3 regions of the Bacillus sp. MT94 genome follow, and region 2 is predicted to be linked to each of the others. Evidence: riboswitches for the same ligand, from Rfam matches in the RefSeq annotation. Region 2 holds a riboswitch; each other region holds the start of a gene.
The links. A riboswitch is a leader RNA that binds a small molecule or an ion and turns the genes downstream of it on or off. The one in region 2 is predicted to bind magnesium.
Positions count from the first base shown of each region.

Region 1: it holds a riboswitch for magnesium, as region 2 does, so the genes downstream of both, mgtA (magnesium-translocating P-type ATPase) here and mgtE (magnesium transporter) in region 2, are expected to answer to the same signal.
Region 3: it holds a riboswitch for magnesium, as region 2 does, so the genes downstream of both, AC1Q51_RS21585 (P-type ATPase actuator domain-containing protein) here and mgtE (magnesium transporter) in region 2, are expected to answer to the same signal.

Region 1 is NZ_JBXAEZ010000002.1:445,372-452,535, reverse strand. It holds gene AC1Q51_RS07990 (DNA polymerase IV) at 1-792, shown strand, start outside; gene AC1Q51_RS07985 (MgtC/SapB family protein) at 834-1,535, opposite strand; gene mgtA (magnesium-translocating P-type ATPase) at 1,609-4,314, opposite strand; M-box (ykoK) riboswitch at 4,650-4,817, opposite strand; gene AC1Q51_RS07975 (hypothetical protein) at 4,986-5,525, shown strand; gene AC1Q51_RS07970 (DUF3932 family protein) at 5,560-5,811, opposite strand; gene rnz (ribonuclease Z) at 6,001-6,924, shown strand.
Region 2 is NZ_JBXAEZ010000001.1:815,460-822,623, forward strand. It holds gene splB (spore photoproduct lyase) at 1-677, shown strand, start outside; partial or broken gene AC1Q51_RS03885 (Ger(x)C family spore germination protein) at 850-1,530, shown strand; partial or broken gene AC1Q51_RS03890 (HXXEE domain-containing protein) at 1,712-1,810, shown strand; partial or broken gene AC1Q51_RS03895 (Rieske 2Fe-2S domain-containing protein) at 2,022-2,968, opposite strand; gene AC1Q51_RS03900 (FtsW/RodA/SpoVE family cell cycle protein) at 3,156-4,277, opposite strand; M-box (ykoK) riboswitch at 4,463-4,639, opposite strand; M-box (ykoK) riboswitch at 5,147-5,312, shown strand; gene mgtE (magnesium transporter) at 5,594-6,922, shown strand; gene AC1Q51_RS03910 (phosphodiester glycosidase family protein) at 7,079-7,164, shown strand, end outside.
Region 3 is NZ_JBXAEZ010000006.1:104,265-111,428, reverse strand. It holds gene AC1Q51_RS21595 (FbpB family small basic protein) at 307-447, opposite strand; gene AC1Q51_RS21590 (5'-3' exonuclease) at 803-1,669, opposite strand; gene AC1Q51_RS21585 (P-type ATPase actuator domain-containing protein) at 1,802-2,527, opposite strand; M-box (ykoK) riboswitch at 2,863-3,028, opposite strand; gene AC1Q51_RS21580 (DUF350 domain-containing protein) at 3,242-3,628, opposite strand; gene AC1Q51_RS21575 (glutathionylspermidine synthase family protein) at 3,621-4,859, opposite strand; gene AC1Q51_RS21570 (hypothetical protein) at 4,863-5,174, opposite strand; gene AC1Q51_RS21565 (hypothetical protein) at 5,258-5,707, shown strand; RNA gene ssrS (6S RNA) at 5,762-5,945, opposite strand; RNA gene ssrS (6S RNA) at 5,967-6,149, opposite strand; gene AC1Q51_RS21550 (sulfurtransferase) at 6,266-7,099, opposite strand; gene AC1Q51_RS21545 (YpbS family protein) at 7,102-7,164, opposite strand, start outside.

The DNA of each region.
Region 1 (7,164 bases), on a different contig from region 2:
ATCGCTCCAAATCTTTTCCTAGCAAAGACCGCTTCAGATATGAAAAAACCACTTGGTATTACCGTGCTTCGAAAACGCGATATTCCAGAACTGATTTGGCCACGTCCAGTTGGAGCAATGCATGGAATTGGTGAGAAAACAGCTGAAAAATTAAATGATATTCATATACAGACAATTGAACAGTTGGCAAAGGGAGACGAGCATATCATTCGCGCTAAAATTGGCAAGCACGGTGTTGATTTGCAAAGGCGTGCAAAAGGTATGGATGATAGGGAAGTGGATCCGAGTCAAATGGGACAGCATAAAAGTGTCGGTAACTCGATGACTTTTTCAAAGGATATGGATGAAGAGAAAGAATTACTTGATATGTTAGAACGTTTATCAAAGTCAGTGAGTAAAAGGTTACAAAAGCGAACCCTTGTCAGCTATAATATTCAAATTATGATTAAATACCATGATAGACGAACAGTAACACGGAGTAAGCAATTGAAAAATGCGATTTGGGAAGAACGCGATATTTTTCAAGCAGCATCCCGTTTATGGAAGCAACATTGGGATGGTGATTCCGTTCGTTTACTAGGTGTTACAGCTACTGAAATAGAGTGGAAGACAGAATCGGTGAAACAATTAGATTTGTTTTCATTTGAAGAGGATGCAAAAAAAGAACCGCTACTTGCTGTCATTGATCAAATTAATGATAAGTATGGAACACTGCTTTTACAACGAGGTAGTCAACTACTACGTAAGCAAGAGAAGTCGTTTCAACAAAAGTTAGAAAATAAATTTATGTAGAAGGTGTCATGAAGTAGTAAAAATCATGACACCTTTCCTATTTAACTCGCTTCTAAATCTAAAGAAGTCTTCCATCCAGCTCCAGTAACGCCAGATTCTAATAGCATTCTACTTACTATTTTTTCAATTAAGATAGCTGCATTTGTCTTGCAATGTAATATAGCCTGTATACAAACTTTTTGATTAGAATCTACATCTTCACTATACAACTCTTTTAAACTGAGCCCTTCTGTACTTACCATATGCATAAGTAAAAAACGAATATGTGCTTCAGTTTCTTCTGAACAAGTAAGGGAAAGTAAGTAGTTCGTTTGTTCAGGTGATTCTTCTTTTGATTTTTTATTCATAAAAAGAGCAATTGGGCGAAGAAGTATATTTGCTAGTAACACGCCGGCTGCACCTAATATAGCTGCAACGAGGAAACCGGCGCCTGTAAGAGTACCGACAGCAGCTGCACACCATAAAGTAGCTGCCGTATTTAGCCCTCTAATACTAAAACCATCGCGGATAATAACGCCACCCCCTAAAAAACCAATGCCACTAACGACTTGAGCAGCAATGCGTGAGGGGCTAGCATCATGATCAAGCATGACGGATAATAAAACAAATATACAGGCACCAAGTGATACGAGAGCATTTGTCCGTAACCCAGCCATTCGATGTCTCCATTGTCTTTCCATTCCGATGCAAGCTCCTACAATAATTGCTATAACTAATCTGAATATAATGTCGTACCATACCATCATGGTCACCTCCATATATAAATATGTGTTATGTCTTTTAGAATGAGCGGGGAATACCCACTCATTCTTATTTTTACAACCAGCTATGAAACTTTTTAATATAAAGCTTTTTCAGGAATTGTGTTAAAAAAGCGTAGCCTAATAGTATTCCTACTAACCAAGGGAAGTAGCTAAGTGGCAATGCTTGTAAACCAACGGCTGCACCAAGTGGTGAGAATGGAATATAAATCCCGATTGCCATAATAAGAGCGGTTAATAAAACGACGGGTGTTGATGCAGTGCTTTGAATAAATGGAATCTTCTGTGTTCGTATCATGTGAACAATTAAAGTTTGAGTTAACAATCCAACCACAAACCAACCGGACTGGAATAATGATTGCTCGCTCGGTGTATTTGCGCCAAATACATTCCACATGACTACGTATGTGATAATATCAAATATGGAACTAATTGGGCCGATACAAATAATGAAGTTTCGTAAGTTTGCAGTATCCCATTTTCGGGGTTTTTCTAGAAACTCTTTATCCATTTTGTCCCATGGAATAGAAAGTTGTGAAATATCATAAAGTAAGTTTTGAATTAAAAGATGAATGGCAAGCATCGGTAAAAAAGGAATGAAAGCACTTGCTACTAACACGCTAAACACATTACCGAAGTTAGAGCTAGCTGTCATCTTAATATATTTTAAAATATTTCCGAATGTAGTACGTCCTTCTACAATCCCGGCTTCTAATATAGTTAAACTTTTTTCGAGTAGAATAATATCAGAAGCTTCTTTCGCAATATCAGTAGCAGTATCAACAGATATTCCGACATCAGCTTCACGTAATGCTACAGCATCGTTAATGCCGTCTCCCATGTAACCTACAGTGTGTCTGTTTCCTTGTAATGCGTGTATAATGCGAGATTTTTGCATTGGATTAAGCTTCGCAAATACAGTCGTTTCTTCAGCAAGTTTTGCTAATGCTTTATCTGGTAAAGAATCAATCTCGTAACCGAGGATTGGTTCGCCGATATCTAATCCAACTTCTTTACAAACTTTTCGTGTAACAATTTCGTTATCGCCAGTTAAAATTTTTACTTGTACACCATGCTTTTGTAATGCTTGAATTGCAGCTGCTGCAGATGGTTTCGGTGGATCTAAAAAGCCGATATATCCAGCGAGAATCATATCAGTTTCGTCTTTTACTGCGTACTCTTTATCATTTATGTTTCTATCTTTTTTATAAGCCACAGCAATAACCCGCATACCTTCACTATTCAATGTCTCGCTTAGTTTTTTGACATTTGAGCGTATTTCCTCAGTGAGTGTAACGATTTTTTTATCCACTTCAGTGTAGTTGCAAATTGATAAAATTTCTTCTACGGCACCTTTACAAACCATTGTATGTTCACCTGAAATATCTTTTACGATGACTGACATACGCCGGCGGGCGAAATCGAATGGAATTTCATCTAGCTTTTGAAAAGCTGATGGGTCAAATGTATTGTTTTCCTCTGTATGCTTAATAACAGCTTTATCTATTAAGTTTTTCAATCCAGTTTGATAGAAACTATTTAAATAGGCAAATTGCAAGACACGATTGCATTTATTTCCACTAGAATCTAAGTGACGAACAAGGACAACTTTATCTTCTGTTAAAGTTCCGGTTTTATCTGTACAAAGAATGTTCATAGCACCTAAGTTTTGAATAGAATTTAGCTGTTTTACAATTACTTTTTGTTTAGACATGTTAACGGCACCTTTAGCTAAATTAGCAGTTACAATCATTGGTAACATTTCAGGTGTAAGACCAACAGCAACGGCAATAGCGAAGAAGAAAGCTTCTTGCCAATCTCCCTTTGTGAATCCGTTAATGAGAAGGACGATAGGCGCCATAATAAGCATGAATGTAATTAAGAGCCAGCTTACTTTGTTTACACCTTTATCAAAGCTTGTTTCTACACGCTTTCCGATTACCTTATTTGCTAAAGAGCCGAAATACGTATCGGTACTTGTTGAGATGACAACAGCTTTTGCGCTACCACTTACAATATTTGTTCCCATGAAGCAAAGGTTTTCCATATCGAGTGGATTGTAATTTTTTTTCATGTTTTTCGGTAAGATATGCTTATTTTCTGTATGGTAGCAGTGTTCGTATTTTTCTATAGGAAGTGCTTCCCCTGTCAAAGAAGATTGATTAACAAATAAATCTTTAGCGGATACAACACGCACATCAGCTGGAACGATATCACCAGCTGAAAGGGAAATAATATCGCCAGGTACAAGCTCTTCAATTGGAATTTCTGTTGTGTAATTTCGATTTAAATTCGTTACATTTTTTGTTTCATGTACAAATCCATTTATTCTAAATACGCTCGCAGTTGTTCGAACCATAGCCTTTAACTTATCGGCAGCTTTTTGAGAACGAAATTCTTGGGAAAACCGAATCGTTGCACTAAGTAGTACCATTGCAGATACGACAATTGTTCCTTGTATGTCATCTGTGAAAAAGGAAAGTGCTCCAAGAGCTAATAAAACGAAAATAAATGGATTTTTAAATGCCAGCAGAAATTGAATGTACCACGGCGCCATTTTATTATGAGCTATTTCGTTCGGACCGTATAAAGAAAGTCTACGAGCCACTTCTTGTTTAGATAATCCATCTTGTGTTGTTTCTAGAAGTTTTAACGCAGAGATTACATCTTGTGTTGCAACCTCCACTAATAATTCGTTATTTGTTTTCATGCTATCTTGCTCATAAGCATGCTTTGTTTCTTGTCTTTGTAAATTAAACATCGGTAGTTCCTCCTCTGTCATGAAGGAGGAAACAATCTGTTACCTAACTAACTATTTGAAATGGTGAGGAACAGTTTCTTTCCTACCTACATGATGAAATATGAATGTAAAACGTATGGGTATCTGGGCCGAATCATCAATTGCCAACTGTTCCTCACCTCCGTACAATTTAGTAGTTTCTGAATATGCTATGTTTGTTTCATAGTAAGGTGCATATAGACGTAAAAAGACCTTTACTCAAAACGAGTAAAGGTCTGAATTCGCAGTTAAAAGAGTCCACAACAAAGACTGCTAGTAGACATAAATAAAAACAGTTTTTGTGTATGACAAAATACATGCACCTCTCCCTCGTTGAGTTTTAGCACTGTATAGCATAGGTACTGAAACCAGCTACGTTAAAAAAGGCCTTCATTCCGACCTTTCCTGTTGACCCATTGGCGTCTCTCGACATTTTTGGGCAGCAGCGTTTCTCTATACAGGAGCCTCACCTAACAGAGACCATATTCAATTACATGTTGAATGTTAGCACTGTAAAATCGTAGTGTCAATATCTTTTTTATCTGTGTTTTTAAAATATTAAATGGATTTATAATAGATATATGGGATGAAATACATGATATTAATTATAAATAATGTGGAAAATAAATATTTTTATAAAAGGGGAATTTGTAATGGTACCACAAAATTTTATTATAAATATTGAGAATCAAAAGTGGTTGTTTAATGAGCAGGAAGATTTATGTTCTCACGGGGAAATTTATTTAAATGTGGATGGAACGATTATTACACAAACAGGTATGGATGAGGAATGGGGAATAAGTGAATCAGCTTTAGCTCTGTTACGAACTTTAGATAAAGAATATATTTGTGATATTGAAAATGAAGAGGGGCTTATTTTGCATGGATGTGGCACTATGCTCATGTTAGGATGCCCAATTTCAATTCATTGGACTATAAACCATATAGGTGAAAATGTGGTTTTAAAGGATTTTGTCAAAGTTATTTCTACTGATCAAAAGGCTATATACTATGAAGGGCTTCATATAGAAGTAAATGAAAATGAATATAGAAAACAAATTCTTTCTTTTGCACTACAAGCAAAAGAATTATTCAATAAATCAAATGAAAAGATAATTTTAGATGAGTTTGATCAAAGTATGTATACAGACTTTTGGACGGAATATAATCATTTGCTAAATAAGTATAAATAAAAAAGCACTGTAACCAGTGCTTTTTTATTATAGATTACGAGATTGTAGGGTTTTCAAAAATAACAATCTCTGAACTGTTTGTAGTTGAAACGCGTTGGGCGTAATATGTTAAAGCTGAAGAAATATATGCTGGTAACGTATCATTTGTATGTGATGTTGTATATTCATGGATTAATTCCTTTAAAGTTGTCCATTCTAATTGTGCTGGGTGATCAGACACGAAAGAACTTACCCAGCGATCAAATGAAGATGAAAAATCAGTTTGTAAACGAAATACTTCTTTCATAATAAAACGCTCCCTTAAAATGTAGTATAATCATTTTAACACAAAACACGAACGATCGCTAAATTTTTTGAGTATAACGTTCGTGCTATATAGTTGTCTAGATGATTGGTTATGTAAATTCAATTTGCCATTTGAAATAACATTCCGTAAGATGAGAGATAGAGTATATTTAGAGCTGGAGGAAAGAAAGTGGAATTTGTATTTTTAGGAACTGGTGCAGGTGTTCCTTCAAAAGGAAGGAACGTTTCAGCAATTGCTTTACAATTGTTAGAAGAACGAGGACAAACTTGGTTATTTGATTGTGGCGAGGCCACGCAACATCAAATATTACATACATCTGTACGTCCGCGCCGCATTGAAAAAATATTTATTACGCATTTACATGGCGATCATATTTTTGGATTGCCTGGTTTATTAGGTAGCCGTTCATTTCAAGGAGGAACTACGCCTTTAACGGTGTATGGACCGAAAGGAATTAAACAATTTATTGAAGTGGCATTATCGGTAAGTACGACACATGTGAAATATCCACTTGAAGTTGTGGAGATAACAGAAGAAGGTACCGTATTTGAAGATAATGAATTTTATGTAGAAACGAAAAGATTGTCACACGGTATAGAATGTTTTGGATATCGTATTGTAGAGAAAGATATACAAGGTGCTCTTTTAGTTAATAAGTTGCTTGAGATGGGTGTGAAACCAGGTCCAATCTTTAAACGTTTAAAGGATGGAGAAGTAGTTGAATTAGAGGATGGCACGATATTAAATGGAAATGAGTTTATCGGCCCACCTCAAAAAGGAAGAATTATTACTATCTTAGGTGATACGCGATATTGCGAAGCGAGTAGGGAGCTTGCGCAAGATGCAGATGTACTTGTCCATGAAGCGACTTTCGCAGCAGAAGATGAGCAACAAGCGCATGATTATTTTCATTCCACATCTAAGCAAGCTGCGAGCATTGCACTTCAGGCAAATGCGAAGCGATTAATCTTAACTCACATTAGTTCTCGCTATCAAGGAGATACATATAAGGAATTATTGAAAGAGGCAAGAGAGTTGTTTGCTAATACAGAAATAGCGACAGATTTGAAATCATTCCCAGTAGAAAAATAATAATTTTGTAAAAAATGGTAACGATGGGTTACCATTTTTTTATGTCTAAAAAAATTTAAAAATAAAACTGTTATTATTTTATACTTATACTTGGATGATACAGAAAATTAGAATGGTTTGAATATATACGATAAAAATACGAAATAATGATTATTTAGAAAAACTGTTATATAAGTCAGATGACATACAAGTGATACAAATAGCAGGAATGGACTTTTATTCAGAACTTTTAAAATTCAA
Region 2 (7,164 bases):
AAATTTTAGATGCTGCTGATAAATACATGAAAGAGCGTGCACCTGAAGTAACAAGATTTGAAGCGTCGTGTACTTCAGATATTGTAGGAATCGATTATTTAACGCATACCCTTAAACGGGCCATTGAGCATTTTGGAGAATCTGAATATGGGAAATTGAGATTTGTTACGAAATTCCACCATGTAGATCATTTACTTGATGCTAAACATAATGGAAAAACAAGATTTCGCTTTAGTGTAAACGCTGATTATGTGATTAAAAACTTTGAACCAGGAACTTCTCCCTTAGCTAAGCGAATTGAGGCAGCAGGAAAAGTAGCTAGAGCTGGATATCCTCTTGGTTTCATTGTAGCTCCTATTTACCTACATGAAGGCTGGAAGGAAGGATACTATCATATGTTTGAACGCCTAAATGCTGAATTACCTCTTGATGCACGGGATGATATTACATTTGAATTTATTCAACATCGTTTTACAAAGCCAGCTAAGAGAGTGATTGAAAAAAACTACCCGATGACAAAATTAGAATTAGATGAAGAGAAAAGAAGGTATAAATGGGGGAAATATGGAATCGGAAAATACATTTATCAAAAAGAAGAAGAAGAGGATATAAAAAATTATCTCTATTCCTATATGAAACAGTTCTTTCCTAATGCAAAACTAGAATATTTTACATAAAAGAAACGAACAAAATTCATTACATCATCAATCTAAAAAATTACTCACTCAAAAAAGTGATATTGGTCAACAATTCGCTAATAAATCATTTGAAAAATTTATATACGAAAGTCTTTTATGTAAAAATATGTTTCATTATGAGCTGAATCCTAACAGTTAAACAGAAAAATACAGTGGTTGCTCTGAGTTAATGGAGATAGAAGAAAGAGGATTTGTAGTAGGCGCGTCTTACGATATTGTTAAGGAAAAGAAATCAAATCCAATTATGAAAGGGACGTATCAGATGGTACTTCCCAGTAAGTTAGCGCAGCAAGGTGGAAAAGGGGCAGGGAATAATTATATTAATGTGAGTGCAAAAGCAGATAGTGTATTTGAACAAATACGAATTATTGCTAAAAAAATTAGTCGTGAATTATTTTTTCCGCATATACAAGTGATTATTTTTTCTGAAAAATTACTCTGGAATCCTAATGTTTTACAGAATACGCTAGATGTACATATTCGTGATCATGAAATGAGAAGAAACATCCGTCTATTTGTTTCTCGAGGGTACTTTGGCGGAGTTGCATTTTAGCGATTATAAACAAGTTATGGATGAAAAACGCTTAACGAAGGATATTTCAAAAGAGATGGAGCAAAGGATTCAAAAATCAATAAAGCTTGTTCAAAAAAATATAAGGTGGATGTATTAGCATTAGGAGAAGTATATAAGCGGAATAATTATAAAGAATGGAAGAAAATAAGTAAGAATTGGGATCAAGGTGAAAATTATTTTAGTAATGCTGACATTAATGTTTATGTTCATCCAGTAATTGAACATTCAGGCTCAACTTTACCGAAGAGAGTGAAATAAGGTGATTTAAGTCGTTAGCGGATTAGAAATACGCTAAACGATATTAATGCTGGTTCTGCATTTTCAATCAGTGCAGACTTATGTACTTTAAACGTGATTAATAAATTATATTTGGCTTATTATGATCCTTTGGTTAGCACTAGTTAGAGTTATAGTAAAAATATTAAGTACAAACGACTTATTTTTAATAATAAGAGGAAATATGTTACTGAAAAGTAAGGAGACAAATTATTACTTTTCTAAAGAGTCATTAGGTCCGTACAATGATGCATTAAAGTGATTCATAAGGGATTCTGAATGCTAAGAGAGTGAGAATGAATTACAAAAGAAAGGTGCATAGGCGCCTTTCTTTTTTTGAAGGGATTTTTTGTTACGAGTTAGTACAAAATTGGGTTCAGGGGGTACTATAAAATTTTAGCTTGATGGCGATGGGGTAGCATCCACGTCTATCAACATCACTACACCTATATTTAATACTGCGTTACGTGCCTTTAATCAAGTGAAAAACAAGACCCATTTTGTAAAAACTGAAACCAACGTTTTCTAAACTGAATTTGAGCCATATCTGCATGAACATGGGCCTCCATTTTTAAAGCTTCTGGTATAGGTCTAGGATGTTGACTTTCTACAATAATTTGATCCTCTTTTAGTACTCTTAAACTAAATTTAGCTAAAATTTGGTCTAGTAAAGGGAAGTACTTTAAAAATGTCCTTCCGGTATATCCCATAATTAATGTCTCTTCTTCATCAATTGGTGTAAACGTAATATACTGAATAAATGACTCATTCTCCTGTTTGCCACTGTGAAGCATCCACTGATGTGGGAATTTGTATTCAAGGTAAGCATCACCATTTGAGAATATAAACTGATCCAGTGTTCCCTCCAGCTTATAATTGGTTGATTCGGCTTTTGTTTTTCTACCAATCGTTTTTTTATGTACATAAGCAAGATGAGCAATATCCAGCACAGATTCGATTGATCGAGTAAGGTGTGCATTCCAAGTGGCGTGGAAGAAAGAGAGTTTAAAAGGAGTGTTCTCCATTACATGAAAAGTTTGCCATTCAGGTGGAGTTTCCTCACTATCAGGGTATATCCAAATCAACCCAATTTTTTCTCTTACAGGGTATGAGAAGGTATGAGCAAATTTCGGGATAGGTTTATTGGGTTGGGATGGAATTCTTACACAAGTACCACAACTATCGAATTCCCAACCATGGTAGGGACAGATTAGTTTACCATTTACTACTTGTCCCAGTGATAAGTCAGCGCCACGATGAGGGCAGTAAGGTGATAGAGCCTGAACTTCGCCTTTTTCATCCCGATATAATACAAAATCTTTGCCAGTAACTCTTTTTTTACTGGGATCTTTTTTATATCTTTTACATAACTCACAGCATACCAATTACGTGGGAATACTCTATTTATATTTAGAGTCATTTATTTTCTCCTTCTTTTTTATTCACCTAGTAGATATTAGTGGTGTCTACTGTATACTGTCTATTCTATGCTATAAAATATTTTAAATGTTCGTTTAAAATTAATAAATCTACAGTTTAATCAAATCATTATGAAAGCCTGCATAATCTCTCTAAATGTAACAAAAATGACTAAAGTACAATAGATTTTAAAAAGGAGAAAGTTTTATTTTATTGAAAATTGAGATATTAAGCAATATTCCTATTGCTATTAAATTCACCATTAAAGAACTTCCACCAAAACTTACAAATGGAAATGGAGTACCTGTAAGAGGAAATAGTCCCGTAATACCACCTAAATTTACAACTGATTGCATACCAATCATACATCCTATACCAATTGCTATAAAACTGCCGAATGGATCTACACATAATTGTGCAATTTTTAAGGAGCGAAGTACTATAGTCAAAACTCCAACCAATAGAATAAATACACCAATAAATCCTAGTTCTTCAGAAACTATTGCCATTATAAAATCAGTGTGTGGTTCTGGAAGATAACCTGTTTTTTGTATGCTATTTCCAAATCCACGACCAGTGATTCCTCCAGAGCCCATGGCAATAAAAGAGTTTACAAGCTGGTATCCATTTCCTTGCGCATCAAGAAAGGGATTGAAAATCGTGGTAATACGTGTCTTTTGAACTTCTGATAAACTATATTGAATCAAATAATATAAAATAGGTAACCATAAAATAGAACCGATGGTAGTTCTTTTGATTAGTAGATTTATATTTATTCCTGAACAAAGAAATATGCTAAAACCTATACCTAATATTAAAAGTGCAGATCCTAAATTTGGTTGTTTAAAGATAAGAAAAAAAATTGTAGCTAAAAAAAATAAAAGTTTTCCGATACCACTCCAGTTATTTTTAGCTTGTTCTTGTCGCAATGCAAAAAAACGGGCTGTTACAAGGATTGTTCCTAATTTAAGAAATTCAGCTGGCTGTATTCCAAAGATCCATGATTGAGCATTATTTACCACTTTTCCTTTCCATAAAACCATAATTAATAAAAAAATCCCCCCAACCATAATACAGATTGAGACTATTCGTTTTTTCCATATTTCATATGGGAGTAAAGCACAAATTATTAATCCTATTGTTCCTAAAAGTAGCTTTGTTAATTGAGAATCAACAAAATGTCTACTGTTATAACCGTAATGTTGGACAGCGACAATGGAGCTTGCACTATACATCATGATAATACCTAAAGTACATGTTATGAATAGAGGAAGGAGCAATAGATAATCGAGTTTTAATATTTTTTTCATTTTAATATCCTCCTGATTTAAAACAAAACATAATATTACATTTGCTAATGAATAGAATCTTGTTCTCGTCAATTACTAAATATGACTTTTGTTTAGGAAGATTCTATCGCTTATTCCCTGTTTTTTACGCAAAAATCCCTCTAGTATGTAACTAGAGGGATTCAAAATGGCATGAGTAAATAAGGCTTTTTTCCCTCTAGTAGAGCTTTGGCACTATACAACGTAAAGTAATGAAAATTCATTACTTAGCTATCTTAAGAAGAGCCTTAATCCGACAATTCCTGTTCTACCCATTGGCGTCTTTCGACATTTTTGGGCAATAGCCTGTGTTTGCATAGGAGCCTCACCTAACAGGTTAAGCAATATAAATTTTATGTGTTTGTTTCGTGTAGCAAGCATAAATATATTTTTTTTGCTTGTCAAGCAACCATATTGCTAATTTTATTTGTTTTATTGCTTTATAGTTCTTTGAGAAATGATATGAAAAAATGTCTGTAATCATTCTGTATAAGTACATATTTTTGACTTGTAGTGTATCGTTTGATTAAGTAGTTTAACCATATAAATTTGATAAACAGTAAAGAAGATTTTAATCATAAAAGAAGATTTTTTTGTGAATGTTCTTTTGATATACAGAATGACTAATTATTCATCTTTTGTTATAAAGTTGGAATTTGATTAAAAACAATAAGTTTCATATGTTTTATTACGTTTCTTCGAATTAAATCTATTTGAATTCTATGTTTTTTAAGGGGAATTTTAAATTTATAATAAAATATAATTTCATTTTCTATAAAAGATTTTTTTATGAATGAAATTGAAAGTCAGTTGACAAATATTAAATTCTGGTTTAAATTTTGAAGTAATTCAATAAACTTTGTTAGGTGAGGCTCCTGTATAGAGAAACGCTGCTGCCCAAAAATGTCGAGAGACGCCAATGGGTCAACAGGAACGGTCGGATTAAGGCCCTTCTTAATGTAGCTGGTTATAAAAACCTATGCTATACAGTGCTAAAACTCAACGAGGGAGTGGTATACGATTTGGTAGAAAGGCACCTCTGTGATTTCGGCAGAGCTGTCTTAATAATCATTTATTTGTATTGTGATAAAACCTTTACTCCTTTTTGAGTAAAGGTTTTTCTGTTTAATGTTATTTATTTTTATCTTGTCTATATTCAAAAAGGAGGTAATTCTAAATAATGAATTGATTGCAATGTAACTATTATTGCTCTAATAAAAAATTTTAGACAGATAAAATAAAACAAAACCACTCATGAAACTCTAGAGTCTCCCTTAGCAATATGAGGAGGAGTTAACATGAAGAAATTATTAAAAGAATTACTTGTAACCAAAAATAATTTGGATGCAGAGAAAGTTTTACGTCTTCCGTCGTATGATGTTGCGCAAGAAGTAAAAAGATTTTCAATTGAAGATCAAATCATATTGCTAAATACGATTCCCGTATTAAAAAGCTCTAAAATTCTTCAATATATGAGTGCAGAAGAAAAATATAATATCTTAATTCACTTATCTGAAAACAAAGCTAAAAAGTTACTAAATTTACAACCGATTGATGAATTAGTAGATTTACTTCTAGCGGTTCATCCTGAAAAACAAGCTAAATTAATGGCGTATCTAGACAAAATTACAAAACATAACGTAAAAAAATTGATGAATTTCAAACCTGAAACGGCAGGAAGTCTTGTCACAAGTGATTTTGTTGCAGTTAGAGGAAATTGGTCAGTAAAAATGACATTGAAGTACATTAGGGAACATTCTGAAAATGTAGAATCAATATCTTATAGTTATGTTCTTGATAGTCATGGTTATCTTGAGGGAATCGTTTCCATACATGAGTTATTACTAGCAGCAGATGAAGAGATATTATCTACTATCATGATGCCAGAGGTAATTTCAGTACATGCTGAAGTTGACCAGCAAGAAGTTGTAAAAAAGCTACTAAATTATAATTTAGCAGCCATACCTGTGATAACAGTAAATAATAAAATGATTGGTATTATAACATTTGATGACGTAATGAATGTTATGGAAGCAGAAGCTACAGAAGATATTCAAAAGTTAGGCGGAAGTGAACCGTTGAATCAATCTTACTTTGAAGCTAGCGTTTGGAGTATTTTCTTCAAACGTCTACCATGGTTATTACTTCTTTTTGTTGCTGAGGCATATACAGGTACAGTATTAAAGTATTTTGAAGACGAAATTGAAACTGTAGTTGCCCTTGCTTTCTTTGTTCCATTATTAGTAGGTACTGGAGGGAATACAGGAACACAGGTTGTAGCAACAATTACTCGTGCAATTGGTATTGGAGAGGTGAAATTTAAAGACATTTTCCGTGTAATGAAAAAGGAATTTGCAATAGGTATGCTTCTTGGACTTGCACTTGGGATAGCTGGGCTCACTCGTGCTTATATGTTAGGAGTTGGAACAGAAGTTGCACAAGTTGTAGCAATTACTTTATTATTTATTGTTATTTGGGCCTCTCTTGTAGCAGCTGTTTTACCTTTGATTCTAAGAAAATTAAAACTAGATCCTGCAGTTGTTTCAGGTCCATTTATTACAACATTTGTTGACGGAACAGGATTAGTAATTTATTTCATGGTTGCAAAAATGTTATTAAATTTATAAATATACACTGAAAAAATGAAATTCGGAATAAGTATTTTGCCCTAATTGCTAAAATATAGCGGGGAATTCAGGCATGAGGAAATCAAACACCTTTGTCTTTATTAAAAAATATTTTAAAAGATTCATTGAATGTAATTAATACCGGAGGATAAAACTATGAAACATCTAAGAAAAATCTTCAAACGAATTTTGCTTCTATTGTCTATTTTCATGCTTATTGGCATAGGAATATTATTTGGTAC
Region 3 (7,164 bases), on a different contig from region 2:
AATGATAATAATCATTTCAAAGCGACATCTTTATTCATATTCCTCTCCTTTCTTTTCATTCCAATTTTTCATATTAAAATGAGTTTATAGTATAAATTTGAGTGTATTGTAACATTTTTTGTAATATTATGAATAGCGAATCTCAAAAATTGGTATATACCAATTTCAACCTCGAAAAATGAGTAATATTGATAGAAAAACACTATAAAAATATCTTGCATATTTACATAAATTAAAGAGATGAATAGCGTTTTTTCAAAATAAAATAAAAAAGATAGCCTATATAGGCTATCTTTTTTATTTTATTTAATTACTGGCATCACTATATGCTACATGTCGTTTCTCAATTCTCTCTTCAATTTCTTTCATATTTTCTTTATTATTTAATAGTGATTGTTTATTTTCAATTAATAATTGTTTAAAAGATTTTCTCACTTTTTTTCTCATTTTCATTGTCCTCCTTGGGGGATGGTTTATATAAAAGATAAAGAATTATCTGTGTGTCCTTATAATAATTGATTGTTGTGAATTCTATTTGAACTTCATATGAAAATTCCGTTTATTTTCTGACAACTTTGTGAACACGAAAAAAAGACTCTCTAAAACTATGTTAAAATTAATTCACTTCATTATAAAAATTACTATTTCCATCAACTTTTATCATTATATCTTGTCGAAACATTTATATATTTAAAATTGGGTTCGACATAATTTTATTTACTATAATACTGTTTACAAAAACAAAAAGAAGGTGTCACCAAGTCAAAGTTCGACTTATGCAACATCCCTCTTTCCAAACTATTTATAGCATATTTATTAATATTTCAGGTCTTCCCCAATTCATTTCTTCACAAACAAATCTAAGTTTTTCTTCATCCATTGTGTGTAATCCCTCTTCTAGTAAACATGAAATTGGAACTTCACAGTGAATTTGTGCTAATTGCAACGAAATATTTAAGTTCTCTAAATCACTTTCAATCTTCGTACGCTGCGCTTTTGTTAATGATTCTACATTTTCTAGTACAGCGGATACTGTTCCGTGCTCTTGAATAAGCTTATACGCTGTTTTTTCACCGATACCTTTTACACCTGGATAATTATCACTTGTATCTCCCATGAAAGCTTTTGCATGGACGATTTGCCACGGCTCTACACCTTTTTCTTCCATGATTTTCTCCGGTGTGTAATATTCGTAATTTCCAATTCCTTTACGCAGAAGCATAACTGTAACGTTCTTATCAACAAGTTGAAGTAAATCTGTATCACCAGTTAAAATATAAACTTCAGCTTCATTGCAGTATTGTTTTGCAAGCGTACCGATACAATCGTCCGCTTCGTAGCCTTTCATACCGATAACTGGAATGGATAATTTCGCAGTCATTTCTTGCACTAAATCAAATTGAGGAATTAATTCTTCTGGTGGCGCTGCACGATTTGCTTTATAATTCGAGAACGATTCTGTTCTAAATGTCGTACTTCCCATATCCCAGCATGTAACGATATGTGTTGGTTCAATCGCTTGCGTAGCTGTTAACAAGTGTTTCATATAACCATGAATCCCATTCGTAGGGGTTCCATCTTGTCGTTTCATAAATTGTCCGTAGACACTTGTTGCGTAAAAAGCACGAAATAATAGTGCCATACCATCAACTAATAATACTTTTTTCATAATTCCTCTCCTATTAAAAAAATAATAACCTCACGTTATCACGTAAGGTTATATAAATAGATTACCATTCTACGTTTTTGCTCAACTTTGTCTATTATACATTGTTTTTGTATATTTAGCACCATTAACACATTAAGACGTTCTACTACAACAAGTATGCAATATGCCTGAATACGTATTTTTTCCAGTAGAAACAACGACAGCCTTTGCACTTCCACTAACGATATGTGAACCTTTAAAACATACATTTTCAAGCTCAAGTGGATTATAATCTTTCATCCGTTTTAATGGAATAAATCGTTTACGTTCAAGGTGATAGCAGCTTTCAAACTTCTCTATACTCGCTTCGTTTCCCGTTAACACAGACTCATTCACTAATAAATCATCTGCATAAATAATACGTACATCAGCTGGCACAGCATCTCCAGCCGAAAGAAAAATCATATCTCCAGGTACAAGTTCTTGCACTGGTATCTCCATCATTTTCAGTTCACTATTTAGCCCTGTACTACTAGAACATTCTACTCTAGATACAGTAATCGTTTCACGTTGTAATTCATCACACACACGTTGTTTTGAAAAACCTGGAATCATGCCACCAAGCTTCATCATTACTTCTGCAAGAATTGCTCTTTTTGAAGTTAGTTCATTTCGGCCATATACTTGAATACGTTTTTGCGCCTCTTTCATTGATAGTCCGTCTCTTGTTGTTTTAAAATATGCAAATACAGATTTTACATCTCTTGTTGCAATTTCAATTAATAAATCTTTATTTTTTTGGAGCATTGTTTGTTCTTTTATTGATTTTTTATTTAGTTTATATGACGTGTTACCCACAGTTTTGTTTGCATATAACATATTATCGTCTCCTCCTTTACAACATAGGAAGAAACGCTTTGTTTCTCAATTTATCCACTTTACTGTGAAAGTGTCTAGCGCTTTATAAACGCTACATTGTGATAAATATAGAGGGAGGAACAAATCGTTTCCTGCCTACATCATATATTTTTGATTTGAAGTATATGGGTAACGGAACCGAGTCAGAATTTGACATGCTCCTCACCTCCTCGTTTAATTTTATAGTTTATACTATGAAATTACTCATAGCTTGGTAACAAAAAAGACCCCTACCCTTAAGAGAGTAGTGGCCATTACATACACAAATAAACGATTTCTAATATAATTAGAAATCTACGGACCTCTCCCTCGCCGAGTTTTAGCACTGTATAGCATAGGTACATTACCAGCTACGTTAAGAAAAACCTTAATTCGATCATTCCTGTTGACCCATTGGCGTCTCTCGACATTTTTGGGCAGTAGCATTTCTCTATACAGGAGCCTCACCTAACAGAGACTTATTTTCATTACATTGAAAATGTTACTCTTATTTAAAATAGATGTCAACCGTAGCCTACAATTTTTTCAAAAGGTATGGCAAACTAACGTATATAAAGTGAAACTTTAATCAGTGGGGGTTTTGTTCATCCCCCACTGATTATTAGCCCTCACCAATCGGGCTGCCCGGCAAATAGCGGGATAAAATTAAAAACTTTACGTTTAAACGTAAAGTTTTTAATAAGTTATACAACCAGCGATTACAATCCCAATTGAAAGCGATAAAAACATAAGAAAAAGACCGACTGCTTGATTATCTTCTTCGAGACTTTTGTTTATATTAAAGCGTGGTGTAAGCCACTCAGCTAAATAAAAGACGATAATTTGAGCCAAAATCCCAACTACTCCCCACGAAATCATATCAAGAAGTGAAATTGAATTAGCTGCTGTCGAATATAAAACAACAGCTAACCCAAGTAATCGTCCTCCAAGCACATAGCTTACCGCCTTATTTCCTTGAGCCATTAACTTAAATTCCTTTACTTTCGTTGTCACTTCCATCAAGAACAGACCTATACATAAAAGGCCGAGTGTTACTGCTAAATATAATAAAAAATTAATCATTTTTCCCCCTCCTTTTTATACCTACCGGTAAATAGTACGATTCATTTCCTGTAATCTTTTCTCCCGCACGAATACCGATACTACTCGCTTTTCCAGCAATTAAAAACGAACCAAACACATATGACAGTTTCTCGATCCCTTTTTCTGTTTCCAAGGATACGACTGGCAGTTCGGTATACTTTTGAAATATCGGCAGTGACGCTTTATACGTTTCGTGTGCATTTTGAAGCATAATATTTTCGTCTTTATCGCGAATCGTAATTGTATCTCCTTCTCTCCCAAATGAAGGTTTTTGAACGAAAGAACCTTTTCCTAAAAATAAATCTGGTTCTAAATATGTAGGTAACATATATTCTTTAATCCACTGTTGTTCCTCATTTATATAAAAGACCTCTTCTTCTGCTAACCCCCAAATAAGACACTGAATTGATTTTGGCTGAAGTAAAAATGCTGACAAAGGATTTATTATAAAAAGCTTTCCGGCTTTTACAAGTTGTAACAGTTCCACACCTACCAAATCTCCTGTTTCAGGATCTTGATCCTCAATTAAATCTTCTATCGGATATGTTTGGCGATATAAAACATCAATCTTCGCCCCATCTTTATCGACTAGAGCATCCTTTGTAATTCTAAGTTCTGACATTGGCACTACTTTATTTTCAACATGGCATAGCTGACTTAAATACATAGTGGTATTCCAATCCTCTATATGTTCATGATGTGCTGTAAAAACAACATTTGGATTATCTAATCCCTTTGTCGCTTCCATTACTGCTTTCGTTACACCAGAAGATAGCAATCGTTCTTGATCCGAGTTTGGATTATCATAGCCTAGATTTTCACATACTTTCCCATTCATTCGAAAACATTCCACAATAAAAGTTGGTGTATCACTATTAAACTCAAGCATTTTGATTTTATTATCCTCTGTTACAGCAAAATCAAATCGCGAAATTACAGATTCAGGATAAAGCCCTTTCATTCTAATGAATGATAAACTCGCGGATGGAAAGCCAAGATCTAGAAGCTGTTCGTCACTTAAATTACGCAGCAGTCTAGCAGTCTTAAAAAATATTTTCCCCATTCGTTCAGTCGCTAAGTGTAATTGGTCCAAAGTCTGATTTGTTATAGAAAAAACATGAAACAAACTATACTCACATTCATATAAATCCGACCAAAAATTCGGATATTTTAAATAAAATTCTTTTCGATCCCTTATGTATTGCGACATATTTTAGCCCCCAAATCCTCCCTTTGAACCGCTTCCAATTCCACCTTTAAATTCAGCAGACGATTGATACGATTTAAACGCCGATGAATTTTTAAAAGTGGATTTATTTTGATAGTATCGCCCACCATAGAAATAATGCCCACGATAACCTGAACTACTATCATCACACTGCCATACCCCAAGTTCATCATCCCAATCCCAATCAGAACAACTATTATCATTCGGTTTTGGGGGAAGATCTTGTGCGCAGCCAAATAAAGTGCCAGTCATTAAAGACGTTACGACACCACCTACTAGCCATTTCGTTTTTGTCACCTTCGCACTCCCCTTTTTAAATTCTATTCCTATTATATAGGATGGCATGATAAAGTAGAAGAAAAAGGAAGAAGAGGGATTAAATGCGCTTAGAATATCGACTTAATGATGAAACGAAAGGGTATCCTGCTTTATGGAACTACGCCAATATTTCTAATTCTGAAATTATCGCACGCATGACTTGTGAATATTTTATTAAAGAGAAAAATACTTATGTTGTTACTGCAACTTCGGTTGATCCAGACGGAACAGCAGTTATTTATATTCAAAAAGAAGTTTTCGCCAATGACCCTTCAGACCCTACATACTCCCACATCGGTTTTGAAATTAGAGAACTAAGTGAAACGAGTTCAAGCTTAGTAGATAGTCAAGATGTATGGAACTACGAAGAAATTTTACCATCTCTTCATTCAGATATTATATATATTCAGCGAGACGGCATGTCTATGGAATTCTCCTTGGATTCAAGAGAGATTGATGAAGACAGAAAGTGCTACATTTATTACGGAAACTTCACAGGTGAATCAAGATAATATTGATATATCTATGCAACAAAAAAACCTTACGTATAAAACGTAAGGTTTTTATATAGCCCCACATATGCCGTTCTCTCTAGATGTCCATAAACCTGCTCTCACAGGTGGATGCTCTCACAAATGTTTGTAACTTCCTTCTTAAAAAGATGGCTTGTTAGCTACATTTAAATATTGAACTTCCATATTAAACTTATTGGTTTAAGACATGCATAAGCTACGTACACCGTAGGAATTTTATATAAGGTTAGTTGAAATAAGACCCCCGCACGTGCCGCTCCTCGTAAATGTCCAAAAACCCGCTAATCGCAGGTGGATGCCCTCACAGTTACCGTACATCTTCCTCCACAAGGAAGGCTTGATGATGGTCGCTAAATATTGAGCTTCCGTATAACTAACATCGGTTTTAGACATAAATAAGTTACGTACACCGCAGGATGTATTATTTACTTGTCGTTATATTATCACATTGTTTCCAATGTGTAAAATACAAAGTTTTTCGAGCAATCTCTTGCTTGTGACCTTATTTTAATACAAATTATTTTTGCATGCAAGTGATTAATCTTCTTCTTTTGCAATTTGATTTTCTGGATAAGAAATCCAATCACTCCAGCTACCTGCATACAATTTAACATTTTGGAATCCAGCCAATTTTAACGCAATGATATTTGGACATGCCGTAACACCAGAACCACAATATACAATGGTTTCCTTATCTTTCGACAGATTTTGGAATCGTTCTTGTTGCTCAGCTTCATTCTTAAATTGTCCTGATTGCAACATTCCATCCTTCCAAAAATAGTTTGTTGCTGTCGGAATATGTCCTGCTTTATGATCGACAAGTTCCTCTACACCAGCATAACGTTTTGGCTCTCTTGAATCAATTAACGTAACATCTGCACCTGCCTGGATATTCTCTCTTACTGTTTCCATCGATACAAGCATATGATCTTGTATGTTTGTTTTAAATGTTTTTCGTATAACAACAGGAATTTCCGTTGTTGTCGGTAGTCCATTCTCTTTCCAAACCGGGAAACCACCATCTAATATATATACTTTCTCATGTCCTACATAGTTACATAACCACCATAAACGAGCAGCATTTGCACCAGCTTGACTGTCATACGCAATTACTGTCGTATGTTCATCAATACCAACCTCCGAAAGCTTGTCCGCAAACTCTTCAATGCTTGGCAACGGATGGCGGCCACCATGTTCTGCTATAGGACTTGATAAATCTAAATTCAAATCAAAATATAACGCATGAGGAATATGTTCTTCTTCATACTTTTCTCTACCCCAATTAGGATTCGCTAAATCAAAACGACAATCGATTACACGGACGTTCTCATCTTCTATATGCTCACGTAACCATTCGACTGTAACTATCATCTTTAACGACCTTCTTTCTCTTGTAAACGACTTACATACTCCATAACCATTTCTTCTGTAACATA